One region of the Paenibacillus lentus genome, then DNA from elsewhere that is predicted to be linked to it. Evidence: riboswitches for the same ligand, from Rfam matches in the RefSeq annotation. Region 1 holds a riboswitch; each other region holds the start of a gene.
What was found. Region 1 has a riboswitch for thiamine pyrophosphate ahead of thiE (thiamine phosphate synthase). Riboswitches for the same ligand answer to the same signal wherever they lie in the genome.

Region 1 (4,701 bases):
CTTGGCCAGCATCAACTTGGATTTATCGCAAATCAACTTAGAAATTGTGTTTGTCGGTTTGCTCTTCTACATTCTAGGCTACTTTCTGTATGCCACCTTATATGCGGCAGTTGGTTCTATCGTTAGCCGTACGGAGGATCTTGGCCAGGCGGTTATGCCGATTACGATGTTATCTTTAGCGGCGTTCTATGTGGCTATGTTTAGCTTGTCAGCGCCGAATTCCCTGCTGCTTAAAGTATGCTCCTATATTCCATTTGTATCTCCGGTGACGATCCTGCTTCGCTTTGGAATAGGGAACGCTACTTACCTGGAAATTGGATTGTCCTTATTGATTCTGCTCGTAGCTATTATCTTCTTTAGCTGGCTGGCAGCCAAAATTTATCGTACTGGGGTCTTGCTGTACGGTAAGCGTCCTACGTTGAAGGAACTGCGCAAAGCGATGAAGGCATACAAGATTTAGTATGGAAGGATAGCAAAATAAATGGTAAGAAATTTTAAAACAAAGGAGAATAAAGATTGTGAAAAGTTGGAGACGATCACTCTTATCACTCTTGATTTCTGTCGGTCTACTCTCAGCAGCAGCTCCGGCGGCTATGGCCGCTCCACAGCAAGCAGCATTAAAAATCAACAACCGAAACGTTGAATTTGCAATGAATGCGCCTATTGTCGATCAGGGGACAACGATGGTGCCGCTGGAAGCAACACTTCAAGCGATGAATGCCGAACTTGGCGATGTGCAGGATGATGCTATTTATGTCGTTATTAACGGCAAGGAGATCACGCTGAACAGCAAGACCCAGTTGATTAACGGTGTGAAGTATGCGCCGGTTCGGATTGTTGGAGAAGCCGCAGGCTACGCTGTTCACTGGGATCAGCAATCCCGCACCGTCATTCTCATCTCCAAAGCAACGGGACAAGGTGCCCGCGGTTTCCTGTGGGAGGTCAAAAATAACGGAAATACTGCGTATCTGGTAGGATCGATGCATTTTGCCGATGATAGCTTCTATCCACTGCGCTCGGAGTACGAAGAGGCTTTTGCTGAGGCTGATTATCTGGGTGTGGAAATTGATGTTAGTAGAGCAGCTGATGAGGCTAATCAGAAGATGATCATGGATTTGGGAACGTATCAAGACGGCACGACACTGAAGGATCATGTGTCCGAGGATACGTATGCGAAGGTTGGCGAAATTCTGCGGCAAAACGGGATAGAGCCAAACGCCTTTGATGTCTTTAAGCCTTGGGTTGTAGAGCTGACCATGACTAGCCTAAAATCGATGGATGCGGGATATGAAGCGGCTGCAGGTGTCGATCTGTATTTCATCCAGAAAGCCATGGAGCGTAAACTGCCGATCATCGAGCTGGAATCCTATGCGTCTCAGCTGAGCATGTTCAACGGTTTCTCCAAAGAACTACAAGAGAAGAACCTAAATGCGGTATTAGATCATTTCGATGTGTTGGATGAGAGCGTGAATCAGATGGCAGAGATCTGGAAAACAGGCAATGACGAGCAGCTGCTGGAGCTGACGAACAGTTTTTCCGAAGATGAGGAATACAACAAGGCAATGCTGATCGACCGCAACATAGTCATGGCTGACAAAGTCGATGGATATTTGAAAAACGGGAAAAACGAACAATATTTCATCGTCGTAGGGGCAGCTCACTATTTGGGAGAGCATGGAATCATCAAGCTGCTCGAGGATAAAGGATACACGGTTGTTCGTAAGTAGTAGTTATAACATCTTTGCTATGGCCCTTTCGCTTCTCGAGTTGAAGCTGAAAGGGCTTGATGGGATTCATACCTATGGGGATGCTTATCTGGCGAACATCGTATGGCTGGATATTGGCGAGGACGCATTGACGATTAAGCAATCGGGGACGGTGACTCTAAACGGCGGTGAGGCTTACGACGGTAGCGATAAGGTATTTCAAATTAATGCCAGGGAAATTCATCCGTCAAAATGGGGGAACGACCTTCACTGTAAATGTACTTATCGACAGCTGTAATATTTCAAATATGAAGGAAGCCATCTTTCGAACCGATAGCAGTTCAAGAAAGGTTACGATGACGAATACCCTGTACTCCAAAGTAGGGCAGAAATGGTACGAGGTTAAACATGTAACTGAATTAAACAACACGGAATATTAATCATCATCCCCCTCTAGTATTAGAGGGGGATGTAATTTTCCGAAAGAGAGAATAGTATCGGGATTGGTGACGATCATCTTGCGAAGATAGGCGTGGTAAGTTATAGTGGAAATAACTGAATATGGAGTGCGGGTGCTGGATGAAGTCCGGCTGAGATTGGAACCTGATGTTCCTGACCGTTAATCTGATCCAGGTAATGCTGGCGTAGAGAACATATCGAACCTTACCATTCGTGTATTCTCGAATGGTTTTTTTGCGTGGTATGGGCCGGCAAATATAGAACGGAGGTAGAGTTAACAGATGAGAGATTTTCGTTTGTATGCTATTACCGATGAACGAAGCCATCCCGGCAGAGAGCTTGCCGAAGTGATGGAGGAGGCCATTCTTGGCGGCGCCGATATCGTGCAGCTTCGGGACAAGCACAGTGACCGGGCTGTGGTCCTCGAGAAGGCGAAGGTGCTTCGCGAATTAACGCGCAGGTATGATGTCCCTTTTATTGTTAACGATTATATCGACATTGCACTTGAAGTAAATGCTGACGGTATCCATTTGGGTCAGGGCGATACACCGCTGCTGGCTGCCAGAAAGCTGGTGGGCGATAAAATCATCGGGATTTCCACGCATGCGATCGAAGAGGCGCTATTAGCCGAACAGCAGGGAGCGGACTATATCGGTGTTGGCCCGATCTATCCGACAGCTACGAAGGCCGATGCGGAGCCGGTGACGCTCTCCTACGTCCGCGAGGTAGCTGCGAGAATTCGCATACCTTTTGTGGCGATTGGCGGCATCAAGCTGCACAATGTCGATGAAGTCCTTGCTGCTGGAGCGAAGCGAATATGTGCGGTTACCGAAATTGTAGGCAGTCTCAATGTCAGAAGGACATGTGAAGCTTTTATTCGAAAACTGGAACAAGGAGGAGCTATTCATGGAGTATAGGGAGTCTGTTGACCTTAAGGTGAATGGGGTTCTTCATACCTTGGAGGCAGGTACTATTCAAGATGTGATCGCTCATTTTGGCTTGACAGGCAAGCCGGTAATCGTGGAAGCTGATGGGAAAATCCTAACGCCGGAGCAATGGGATGACACACGTACCACCACGGGAATGGTCATTGAACTAGTTCACTTTGTAGGAGGGGGCTAAACGGATGAAAAACGATAATTTGTGTATTGGCGATCAATCGTTGTCCTCGCGCTTTTTTATAGGGACGGGGTTGTTCCCGAATCCGTTCGTCCAACAGGAAGCCATTAAAGCGTCGGGAGCCGAGGTGCTCACTTTTGCGATTCGGCGCATCAATTTGGACGCGGTAGAGGATGACTCCATCCTGCAGCATTTGCAGCATGAAACCTATCGATATTTACCGAATACATCTGGTGCAAGGACGGCAGAAGAAGCTATTCGCATCGCTCGTCTCGCCAGGGCCTCCGGCCTTAGCGACTGGATTAAAGTAGAGATTAGTGTGAATGCTAGAACGCTTCTGCCTGATCCGATTGAGACGTTAAAGGCCACGGAAGCACTCGTAAAAGAAGGGTTTACCGTCCTGCCCTACATTTCTGATGATCCTGTCATTTGCCGACATCTTGAAGAGGCGGGAGCAGCGGCGATTATGCCGGGGGCGGCACCGATTGGCACAGGACTGGGCATTCTAAATCCCTATAACCTTGGTCTTATCGTCGAAGAAGCCGGAGTCCCCGTTATCGTTGATGCGGGTCTAGGAACGGCCAGCGATGTCACAAAGGCGATGGAGCTCGGAGTAGATGGGGTACTCATGAATACGCCGGTAGCCAAAGCGACGGATCCGGTGATGATGGCTGCGGCGATGAGGCATGCCATAGAAGCGGGGCGGCTTGCTTATTTGTCCGGGCGAATTGCCCGCAAGAAGTACGCTTCCGCAAGCAGCGGGCTGGAAGAGTTCATATTGAAATAAACCTATGAGTGGACAATACGGGAGCGATGGTATGAACCGAAATGTAGTTATTATGGGAGGCGGGATCATAGGCCTATCTTGTGCTTTTGAATTACAAAAGCGTGGGCACAGAGTAACTCTGCTCGAGATTGGCCGCTGTGGCGGGCAAGCTTCAGGAGCGGCTGCGGGCATGCTGGCTCCATACTCGGAAAATCTGGTGGAACCCGATTCCTTTTTCCGTCTATGTCTGGACAGTTTGCAACTTTATCCAGCATGGCAAGCGGAGGTTAGAGAAATTTCGGGACAATCGTTTGAATACAGCCAAACCGGCAGTCTCTATGCGGTTTATCATGAGGCCGATATACTCGCTCTTGAGGGCAGGCTGCTCTGGCAGAGAGAATACGGTTCTACCGGTTGTATTGTGGAAGGGGAAGCGCTGAAGCAGATTGAGCCATCCCTATCAAACGAAATAAAGGCGGCATTATATACGCCGGAGGAAACCCATATTTACGCTCCGCATTTTGTACAGGCATTAGAGCAGGCCTGCCGCAACTTAGGCGTAAATATTATTGAGCATTTGGAAAGCGTTGAGATCCTTGATGTACACCAACGGCAGTGGCAAGTATCGCAGAGGGAGATCGTCGTAAGGTC
Region 2 (4,701 bases), 590 kb from region 1:
CGATGATGAACCGCTATAAATACGCCGAAGGCGATGGACATGATATACAGAACAAAAGCAATGCCAAGCGGTAATAAGTCATAGAGCATATGTGCGGCAAAAAGAGTTAACACCAGCACCGCGTTTGCTCCGCCCAGAACGACCTGCCCCAGAGCCTCTCGCTGCGCGCGAACTTGCTTGTCTCCAAACCAGTACATTGCTGCGGCCAATACAACCCCTAACAAGCAGCGAACTGGTTCGTTTAGATATCCGGCATTTACGGCCGCCATGAACAACCACAATACGCCAAACAATAATACGACGATGAATACGCGCGGCAGCCATACCCGTGAAAGCGTATATTCCCAATCCCGGGATGAGCTTGGCTTCGACGGCGGCCTCATATGAGAGGCAGAGTGGCTGGAGCCTGGCTGCTGGACGTAGGATTGCCCTTCCATTGATTGCTCTTGCGTGTTCCACATCGGCTGCCCGTGTGGCTGCCGGAATTGCTGCTGGGCCTCGCTCTGCATCCCTTGGTATGGATCAGCCTGTTGTTGCTGATTATGCTGCTGCCCGTCTTGTGCGTTCCATATCGGCTGTCCTTGTGGCTGCCGGAATTGCTGCTGATCCTCACTATGTATCCCTTGATATGGATTAGCCTGTTGTTGCTGATTGTGCTGCCCGTCTTGGGAGATCAAATTTGGTGGGTCGGACGCCTGCCCCTGCGGCTGCCCCTGTTGCTGCACATCTTGCATGCGAGCTTGGGCAGAATGTTGAGCCTTTCTCATCTCAGATGATTCTGATTCTGGATCTGAAGATTTTGTAGAGAGTTCATTGTCACTTTTTAGTTCATGCAGTTTTTGGGTTAGCTTGCGTAACTCTTCCTCCAGTTCAATAATCTTTTTGTCTCTATCCAAGTTTGAATCACCTCTTTTTTTCTTAGAATGTTATACGCTGCTAGAAGCAAGGTTTGATAAATTGACGATACCGAATGGTTGCATAACGTTCAAGTCCATAAATTGGAAGGTGAGTGCTTGCCTTCTATAAATTACCTTTAGTAAATATAATCCGAACGGAGAAGTTAGAAAAAGGTGCTGAATTGAAGATTGGGAAATGTCACAAAATTGCCATTGAGTGTAATGGAGTGAATGCTTACTCGTATTTATTTTGTGAAAATTAAGGACAACCCCTCTTCTAGACACCAATTGTGTGGTAATATGTATAGTTGAGCCCTAAATAGGGCGTTATCCGGTAGTGCTATGTTGATCCGACGCAAAGGGAGTACAAAGGAAACAAGGAACTGAAAGAGGAGAACTGAACTTGGAAGATTACAATGAAATGCTTGAACAAATGAATATCCAGCATGCGATTATTGGGGATGTGACGACAAGCCTGCATGACATTCTTCAAGACCTGACAAAGGTTCGTTTGTCTTCGCTTGCTTCCGCCTGCAATTTGCCTGGACGTTCCAAGATGAAAAAGCAGGAGCTAATAGAGGCGCTGACAGCCCACATGACCGATGTAGAGCATCTGCAATCCGCTCTGCTGATTACTAGTAGTCTGGAGTGGCAATTGTTCGAATCGCTTCTTCGTCAACCTGTTCTGCAGAACAATTTTATTTCAATTGGGCACTACTGGTATTTAATGAACCGTGGGCTCGTATTTACTTACTTCAGCGAAGGTCAGCTTTACATCGTCATGCCGGATGAGATTAAAGAAGCTTACTTTAAGCTGGATCACGAGAAATATCATCACCAACGAGCAGGTGTAGAGCTCGTTCATGAGTATATATTAGCAACGACGCACTTATACGGAGCCATTGAGCCGGAGAAGTTCATTGAAATTTATAATGCGCAGAACAGCGAGCAGCTCGATCAAAAGCGGTTCTTAAGGATGTTCGCAGACTTAACGAGCAGAGAACAGGCTTATACGTTGGAGAGCGGCTACATCGTTGACGGATATTTAACCCTGGAGGAATCGCAAGAGGAGCTTAAGGCACTACTGCTGCAAATTAAAGACAAGCCGCTCTTCATTCCGAAGCGGGAAGAACTGCTAAAATATGCTGACGAAGATTATTTTGAGATGACGCCGCAGTTGACGAAGCTGAGGGCGTATGTAATGAAGGAAATTTCCCGTGATGCAGAAATGGTCGACCATCTCATCGACGATATTCAGCTAGCCTGCACAATGCAAGCGACATCGGGAGACCTGATTCGTGAGTTTGAGAGAAGAGAGCTAACGTTCCAGAGTATGGAGCAAGCGGACATTGTGGTCGCTCTCATGAACGATGTCTATAACCATACAAGACAGTGGATTCACAGAGGTCATACTCCATTCGAAATGAGTCAAATTGCCGGCAATGTGGAGTTGAGAGCAGCGCATCGTCAGCTAAGCCCCTTGAATAAAAGTCAGGTGTCCGTCACCAAAATTGGCCGTAACGAGCCATGCCCATGCGGCAGCGGGTTCAAGTATAAAAGATGCTGCGGCAAATAATCTTATGATTGCAATTGAAATATCAATAATTTGACAACTCTTGCAAAGACAGATACAGTTAGTAGTGAAAATGAATAGGAAGTCCACTAGGGGAGCTGTTAGCGGCTGAGACAAGATCTTATCTTGGACCCTTTGAACCTGATCTAGTTCGTACTAGCGTAGGAAAGTGGAGTCGGATTCCATGCCTGACACTTATTTATTCTGTTATCTGTGTTAAGGTGACGTTGATGAAGCCGCTCCATATATGGAGCGGCTTTTTTGGTATTTGTTTCCTGTTTGGCAAACGAGTTAAGCTTGCCTGGCAGATACTTTTTCCTGGGTCATCCCTAATGGCTTCCTGATCATGTTCACATTATTTTCGGAGGTGGAGAACGATGAGCTTTACGCAGGAGCTCCGTCAGAAGGCGGATGGTATTTTTCAGGCTATTTTTGAACACCCTTTTGTAAAAGGAATCGCTAACGGCGATTTACAGAAGGAGCAGTTAATTCATTATGTCAAACAGGATCATGAGTATCTTACGGCGTTTATGCGGATTTATGGTATAGCTATATCCAAAAGTTCGGATCGGGCTGAGATTGAAATGTTCAACCAGCAAATTTCCTTTATTCTGAACAGTGAAGTCCACCCACATAATAACTTCTGTGCGGTTGCCGGGGTTACTTATGAAGAAATGCAGGGCTTTGCGCTGGCTCCGGGGGCACATCATTATATCCGTCATATGCTGACCGTTGCGCATGAAGGGAGTCTAGCGGAAATTATGGCGGTGCTGCTGCCGTGTCCGTGGACTTACTTGGAGATTGGCGAGAAGCTAATGAAAGAAGTACAGCCGACTGAAGCTCATCCATTCTATGAGTGGATCCATTTCTATGCGACGCGAACGAATACGACGGCCAAGTTCTGCGAGCGTCTGGACAAGTGGGCGGAAATCACGACTGAGCTTGAGCGCCGCAAGATGACAGAACATTACTTGCTTAGCTGTCAGCTAGAATACATGTTCTGGGATATGGCTTATAATGTGCAGAATTGGCCAGCTCCGATGCAGTCTGTGGGATATACGCTGTAATCTGACTTATCGATTCTTTTTCTATAATTAATATAAAAAGTGAGGCAGGTTCATAATGAGTATGGTCGAACATGATATTACTGCTCTTATTACGAAGGTGCAAAGAGTTAAACCGCTTATTCATAATATAACGAATGTTGTCGTTACCAATTTTACCGCGAACGGGCTGTACGCGTTGGGCGCGTCACCCGTTATGGCCTACGCTCCGGAAGAAGTCGCGGATATGGCCAGAATTGCCGGGGCACTTGTGCTTAATATTGGCACCTTATCGACTGCGCATGTAGAGTCGATGATCATGGCTGGCTTATCTGCGAACGAGCATGGCGTACCTGTGCTGCTGGACCCGGTTGGCGTGGGAGCGACGCAGTTCCGCACAGAGTCTGCACTGCGAATTCTCCGCGAGGTGAAGGTATCGCTGGTGCGGGGGAATGCGGCGGAGATTGCCAATCTCATCGGCGAGGTGCGTGAGATCAAAGGTGTTGATGCGGGAGCCGGGGCTGACAATGAGAACGTCCAGCTTGGACTGCGGGCAGCCCGCAAGCTGAATGCGGTCGTCGCCATTACCGGAAAGGAAGATGTCATTACGGATGGCAGCCGATGCCGGATAATCAGCGGGGGAGACGCGCTGCTTACTCAGGTGACGGGGGCTGGCTGCTTGCTGACATCGGTGCTGGGCGCTTTTGTTGCGGTGGAGAAGGATCTGCTGCTGGCGGGCACGGCTGGGCTGGCCTTCTACGGGGCAGCCGCCTCTCGCGCGGCTGAGCGCACAGCCGCTATCGGCCCTGGCAGCTTCCAGATTGCCTTCCTGGATGAGCTGGCCAAGCTGCATCCACATTCGCTCAAGGGACACGGGGCTGTGCGTGAAATAGAGGTGTCCGCCACAGGGGAGGCGTTGACATGAGTATAGCCAGAGCGCTTACAATTGCTGGTTCGGATAGCGGTGGTGGAGCGGGCATACAGGCTGACCTCAAGACGTTCCAGGAGCTGGATGTCTTCGGTATGTCGGCGATTACAGCGATCACGGTGCAGAATACGCTGGGGGTTCAGGGGGTATATCCACTGCCCCCGGAAGCCACCGCAGAGCAAATCGATGCGGTCGGCACCGATCTTGGCGTCGACGCGCTAAAGACGGGGATGCTGTTCAGTGCCGATATTATTGAGGCGG
Region 3 (4,701 bases), 2.2 Mb from region 1:
GCTGTTCCATGAGAATATCCGCCGCATCGCGGGGGCTGCGAATCACTTGAGCTTCCGGTAGTCGCGCTTTGGCAAGCCGCTGGCCTAGCTCAATTCCCGCCTTAAGCTGCAAAGCTTTGGCTGGGCCGATGCCTCTCAGCTTCACCAACTCGTCCAAACTAATGTCTACAAGGTTGCGTATTCCACCTATACTGCTCAGTACGCGGTGGGCCAAATGAACAGCCGATTCATCCCGGGTACCTGTACGAAAAAGAATAGCTAACAGTTCAGCATGACTGAGCGAGCCCGCTCCATATTGCATCATGCGTTCTCTGGGTCTTTCCTCACTAGGCAAATCACGCAGTAAGTATTGTGGCAAGTCCATACATATCCCTCGCTTCCGAATGATTAGGCTTCGTCCAGCTAGCTTGCTGGCAGCAAAACTCATTACGGAAGGATATGCTTTATCTCTTCCTCTTCCTTTACAACGTAAATATGAAATTATTTGTTACAGCCTTTTTCGATTTGATCCGGTCGCTCATTTCAATACACGGATTCCAAAACGACCAAGCATCTCACTAGCCAATGACAGCGGCAATCCTACAACGCTGAAGTAACAGCCTTCGATACTTGTGACAAAAATTGCCCCGAGTCCTTGTATCGCATAAGCACCCGCTTTATCTAAGCCTTCTCCAGTCTTGGCATATGCGATAATCTCTTCTTCTGTCAGAGCTTTCATCGTAACTAAAGTAGAACGATATTCGACTTCCGATCTTCCAGTAGCTACATCAATACAAGCTACGGCAGTATAAACATGGTGGCTTCGTCCCTGCAAAGAGCGAAGCATCAAAGCTGCTTCTTCCTCATCCTTGGGCTTGCCGAGCACTTGTCCGTCCAGGACTACAATCGTATCACTCCCCATAATAACCGCTTGGGGTGATGCCGATTCAAGCGTGGCAAGAACTGCCTTTGCTTTACGCAGCGCTAGCTCCATGACGATTTGCTCCGGCGTCCAATGATCCGGCGTCGTTTCATCGGCATCGCTCGGCATAACCTCAAACGGAATATGTAGAGTAGCCAGCAGTTCCCGTCTGCGCGGTGAAGTCGAGGCCAGTACGACATGTCGTGTTGATGAAGCTGCAAATTCCAAGGTTCAGATTCTCCTTTATCCGTCTTTCGCAGGGCAAGCTCTGCGAGCTTGTAACCTCGCCATTTTTTGACACTTTGGCACTTCATTATTATAAGGTTAATTGATCGGCAATACAAACATAAAAAAGGCGAGGGAACTATTTCCAGCTTTCCCTGCCTTATCAAAATTTCTTAAAAGCTTATTAAACTCCTATTAATTTTTGTTCAGCCAAAATAAATCGCATCACCTCATTTTGTACTTCCCAAAGCATTGTTTGCTCACCCTTTTCATTAAATTCCTCCATGGCCTCAACCGCGCTGTTCATCGCTTTCTCCATTTCCTTCGCCTCGCCATCTATGGCAGCCGACAGCTTGCCCCGAATAGCGGCAGCGCTTTTAGTCCAAAGCTGATGACTCTCACGTAGCCGCTCCATCTCCTCTTGACTCTGCCGTGAGGGAGAGGCTTCTCCCAATAAAGCTGCCGAGGAAGAGCTTAGCATATATACAAGATCCGCGCTCTGCGCCAAATATTGCTGAAGGAGGGCAGCTTCTCCATTATATTCAACCGTGGCTGATTCAGGCAGAGATATCTCGTGCAAAATAAGGTGAACTCCCCCTGTCTTCAGTCGATTGCTTAACAACTTAGCTTCCTCGCGGTCAGGAGAGACACCGGCGTATACCCGTTTCTCATCCACTGTATCCCGCGCTGCAGCGATACCTGAGTCACGCAATTGCTGCTGAGCCAGCTCCACCCCTTCCGCCGTGCTGAATACGCCGTATTGAAGGAAATGATAGCTTTGCGATGGCAATACGACTTGAACGAGCGGGGCCTGCTTCTCGGTGATAACACTGCCTAGCACGGGAATGTCTGCCGCTTCCCCCGCAGCCTTCTGCGTCGGAACACCTATTCCCGGTATAGGTACCGTTATTTCTTGATTGAACATCGACAGAACGACAAATCCAAAGAGCGCCCCCGTCACAATAGCCCCGGTTAATGAGCCTGCAACCTTCCACCAGGAGGTTCTCGTTCTCCGAACATAATAATCCCCGTCACCCGGTTCTCCTTGATCGGGAAATACCGCAATCCCTGTTGCTGCACGATCGGTTAATGGATCCCCCCAATAATCTACCGTCTCCACCGCCCGATAGTTTGCGGAGAGATGATTAGGTTTTTCGCTTGAGATATTTGATACCTCTTGACTAGATCTAGCTGGAAATGAGTCATCATTTTTCTGGGTCTCCCGGCCTTGTTCATCGAACCGGAATGTCATCTTCGCCTTGTTCACGATCCGCACGCTCCTTGTCCTCTCTTCTAACGATACAATATGAATTTTCACGAGAATATAGACCAGTTCATTCAAACAAGGACTTTACAATTCAAAGGAACTCTGTATAATGGGAACCATTGAAAACCGCATAACGAATCAAGCACTAGGGGTGCCTTTATTGGCTGAGAGATCGTTCCTGATCAAGGATACGGTTAACCCTTTTCACCCGATCTAGATCATACTAGCGTGGGGAAGTGCGGGGAAACGATGGATGGCGTTGCACCCTATCTTTATTATGTTAAAGCGGGCTAGCCAATATCGATACAACTGCACTCTTCGGGTGCGGTTTTTTTGTCGTTGTCGACATTTATTAATTTATCAAAGGGGAGGAACATGCTTCATGATCACAAGCAATTCATTCAACGAACAAAATAAACCCGCAGCGTGCGGCAGCAGCCGCATCGTTGGCTGCCGATTTTCTTTATTCCCCATGAGCGGCCATTTCGTGCCGATTATTCTTGGCGCTCTGGAGAATACGGACACATCCAAGGTATGGATTAAAAGCGATGACATCAGCACCTGTGTACGAGGTCGCCACGAGCATGTATTCGACGTGGTCCAATCCATATTTCTTCAAGCGGCAAAAAGCGGGGAGCACGTTGTCCTTAGTGCAACCTTTTCCGTTGGCTGCCCTGGGGACACGGAGGGCGACGTATTCATGTCCGAGGATGATGTCCGTTTAAATAAGGACACCGGATCTGCTGTAGATACCGCAGTACAATTCGCACTTTACCCTATGGGTGTGCCCCACTATATGGATGTCATCTATAATGCCGTCAAAACAGCTGAAATCGAGGGTACCTTCTCCGGTGGCATACATTACGCCAGCCGCTTAGATGGAGACGCTCATCAAGTATTCCGGTCGCTTGAGAATGCTTTTGTAGCCTCTAGCATCCAAACCTCACATCTTGTAATGACGGCGACCATTTCCTGCAACAGTCCGTCTGCCAAACCAGATCATGTACAAAATAAGGGGGAATAACGATGTCGTCCTGGAAACTCCGTGACATTATTGTTCTTAGTTCATTATCCGTTGTTTTTGCTGTCGTCTATTTAATTTTTCTGCAAATCGGCAATGTCCTTGTCGGTTTTATGGGGCCGATGGGGTACGAGGTCATTTTTGGAATATGGTTTATTGTCTCGATCATTGCCGCCTACATTTTGCGTAAGCCTGGGGCAGCTCTATTGTCAGAGACCATCGCCGGAACCATCGAGGTGCTCATTGGCAATGTGACCGGCCCAATTCTGATCCTGTCGGCCTTTATTCAAGGTCTCGGTGCGGAAGCAGCATTTGCCGTTGTCAGATACCGTTATTACAACACATCTGTATTAATTGGTGCTGGCGTTGGAGCGGCCGTATTCAGCTTTGCCTGGGGCTTCTTCCAGTCCGGCTTCGCCGCCTTATCCACAGGGCTCGTTATTTCGATGTTCATCGTGCGCGTAATTAGCGGGGCTGTTCTCGCAGGTCTGCTCGGGAAATGGATTGCCGATGCGCTGGCTCGTACCGGTGTATTGAGAAGCTTCCCGATCGGCAAAGAAGCAGCTCAAACCGCACGTCAGAAACAATCTGCGGTGAAGCTGTAATGAATACCAAAATCCCGTGCACACCCTCCGAACAGGGAGCAGGACACATGATGTACACGAATGAGGAAATGATGAATAAGCCCATTGTTCTGGAGACGAAAGACCTGTCACTAGCTTTTAGCGAGGAGGATGAGGAGATTGTATTCTCCTCTCTTTCCCTCCGCCTATATCAAGGTGAACTCATGCTGCTTCTCGGTCCCGGAGGCTGCGGCAAAAGCTCCATGGCTCTATGTTTAAACCGCGTGTACCCCTCAGCCATTGACAGCGTGGTGAACGGCAGTGTTTATTTATACGGCCAGTCTCTGGAGGAACAGGATCCCGGGACAATTGCCCAGCAGGTGGGGATCGTCTTTCAAGATGTAGACAGTCAGTTCTGTATGCTAAAGGTAGAGGAAGAGCTTACTTTTTGTCTGGAAAACATCGGATGTCCAAGGGAGCAAATTAGCGCAAAAATCGACGATGCACTACAGCTCGTTGATTTAACTGAATGGCGGGATGCACAGATTCATGCCTTATCCGGGGGAATGAAGCAGCGGCTAGCATTGGCCTGTGCCTTGGTACTAAATCCAAAAGTGCTCATTCTCGACGAGCCGACATCCAATTTGGATCCGGAAGCCTGCTGGGCCTTGTCGGCCCTTATCGACTCGATACGCCAACAACGGCAGATGAGCATTTTGCTTAT

Region 2: it holds a riboswitch for thiamine pyrophosphate, as region 1 does, so the genes downstream of both, tenA (thiaminase II) here and thiE (thiamine phosphate synthase) in region 1, are expected to answer to the same signal.
Region 3: it holds a riboswitch for thiamine pyrophosphate, as region 1 does, so the genes downstream of both, EIM92_RS10200 (YkoF family thiamine/hydroxymethylpyrimidine-binding protein) here and thiE (thiamine phosphate synthase) in region 1, are expected to answer to the same signal.

The regions. Positions count from the first base shown of each region.
Region 1 is NZ_CP034248.1:116,527-121,227, reverse strand. It holds gene EIM92_RS00680 (ABC transporter permease) at 1-460, shown strand, start outside; gene EIM92_RS00675 (TraB/GumN family protein) at 519-1,727, shown strand; partial or broken gene EIM92_RS00670 (pectate lyase) at 1,786-2,146, shown strand; TPP riboswitch at 2,265-2,374, shown strand; gene thiE (thiamine phosphate synthase) at 2,447-3,082, shown strand; gene thiS (sulfur carrier protein ThiS) at 3,072-3,287, shown strand; gene EIM92_RS00655 (thiazole synthase) at 3,292-4,071, shown strand; gene thiO (glycine oxidase ThiO) at 4,103-4,701, shown strand, end outside.
Region 2 is NZ_CP034248.1:4,813,807-4,818,507, reverse strand. It holds gene EIM92_RS21815 (DUF2339 domain-containing protein) at 1-896, opposite strand, end outside; gene EIM92_RS21810 (Rho termination factor N-terminal domain-containing protein) at 1,300-2,472, shown strand; TPP riboswitch at 2,551-2,654, shown strand; gene tenA (thiaminase II) at 2,847-3,536, shown strand; gene thiM (hydroxyethylthiazole kinase) at 3,592-4,437, shown strand; gene thiD (bifunctional hydroxymethylpyrimidine kinase/phosphomethylpyrimidine kinase) at 4,434-4,701, shown strand, end outside.
Region 3 is NZ_CP034248.1:2,278,726-2,283,426, reverse strand. It holds gene radC (RadC family protein) at 1-364, opposite strand, end outside; gene EIM92_RS10210 (Maf family protein) at 518-1,129, opposite strand; gene EIM92_RS10205 (SPOR domain-containing protein) at 1,311-2,393, opposite strand; TPP riboswitch at 2,531-2,645, shown strand; gene EIM92_RS10200 (YkoF family thiamine/hydroxymethylpyrimidine-binding protein) at 2,776-3,417, shown strand; gene EIM92_RS10195 (ECF transporter S component) at 3,420-4,019, shown strand; gene EIM92_RS10190 (ABC transporter ATP-binding protein) at 3,914-4,701, shown strand, end outside.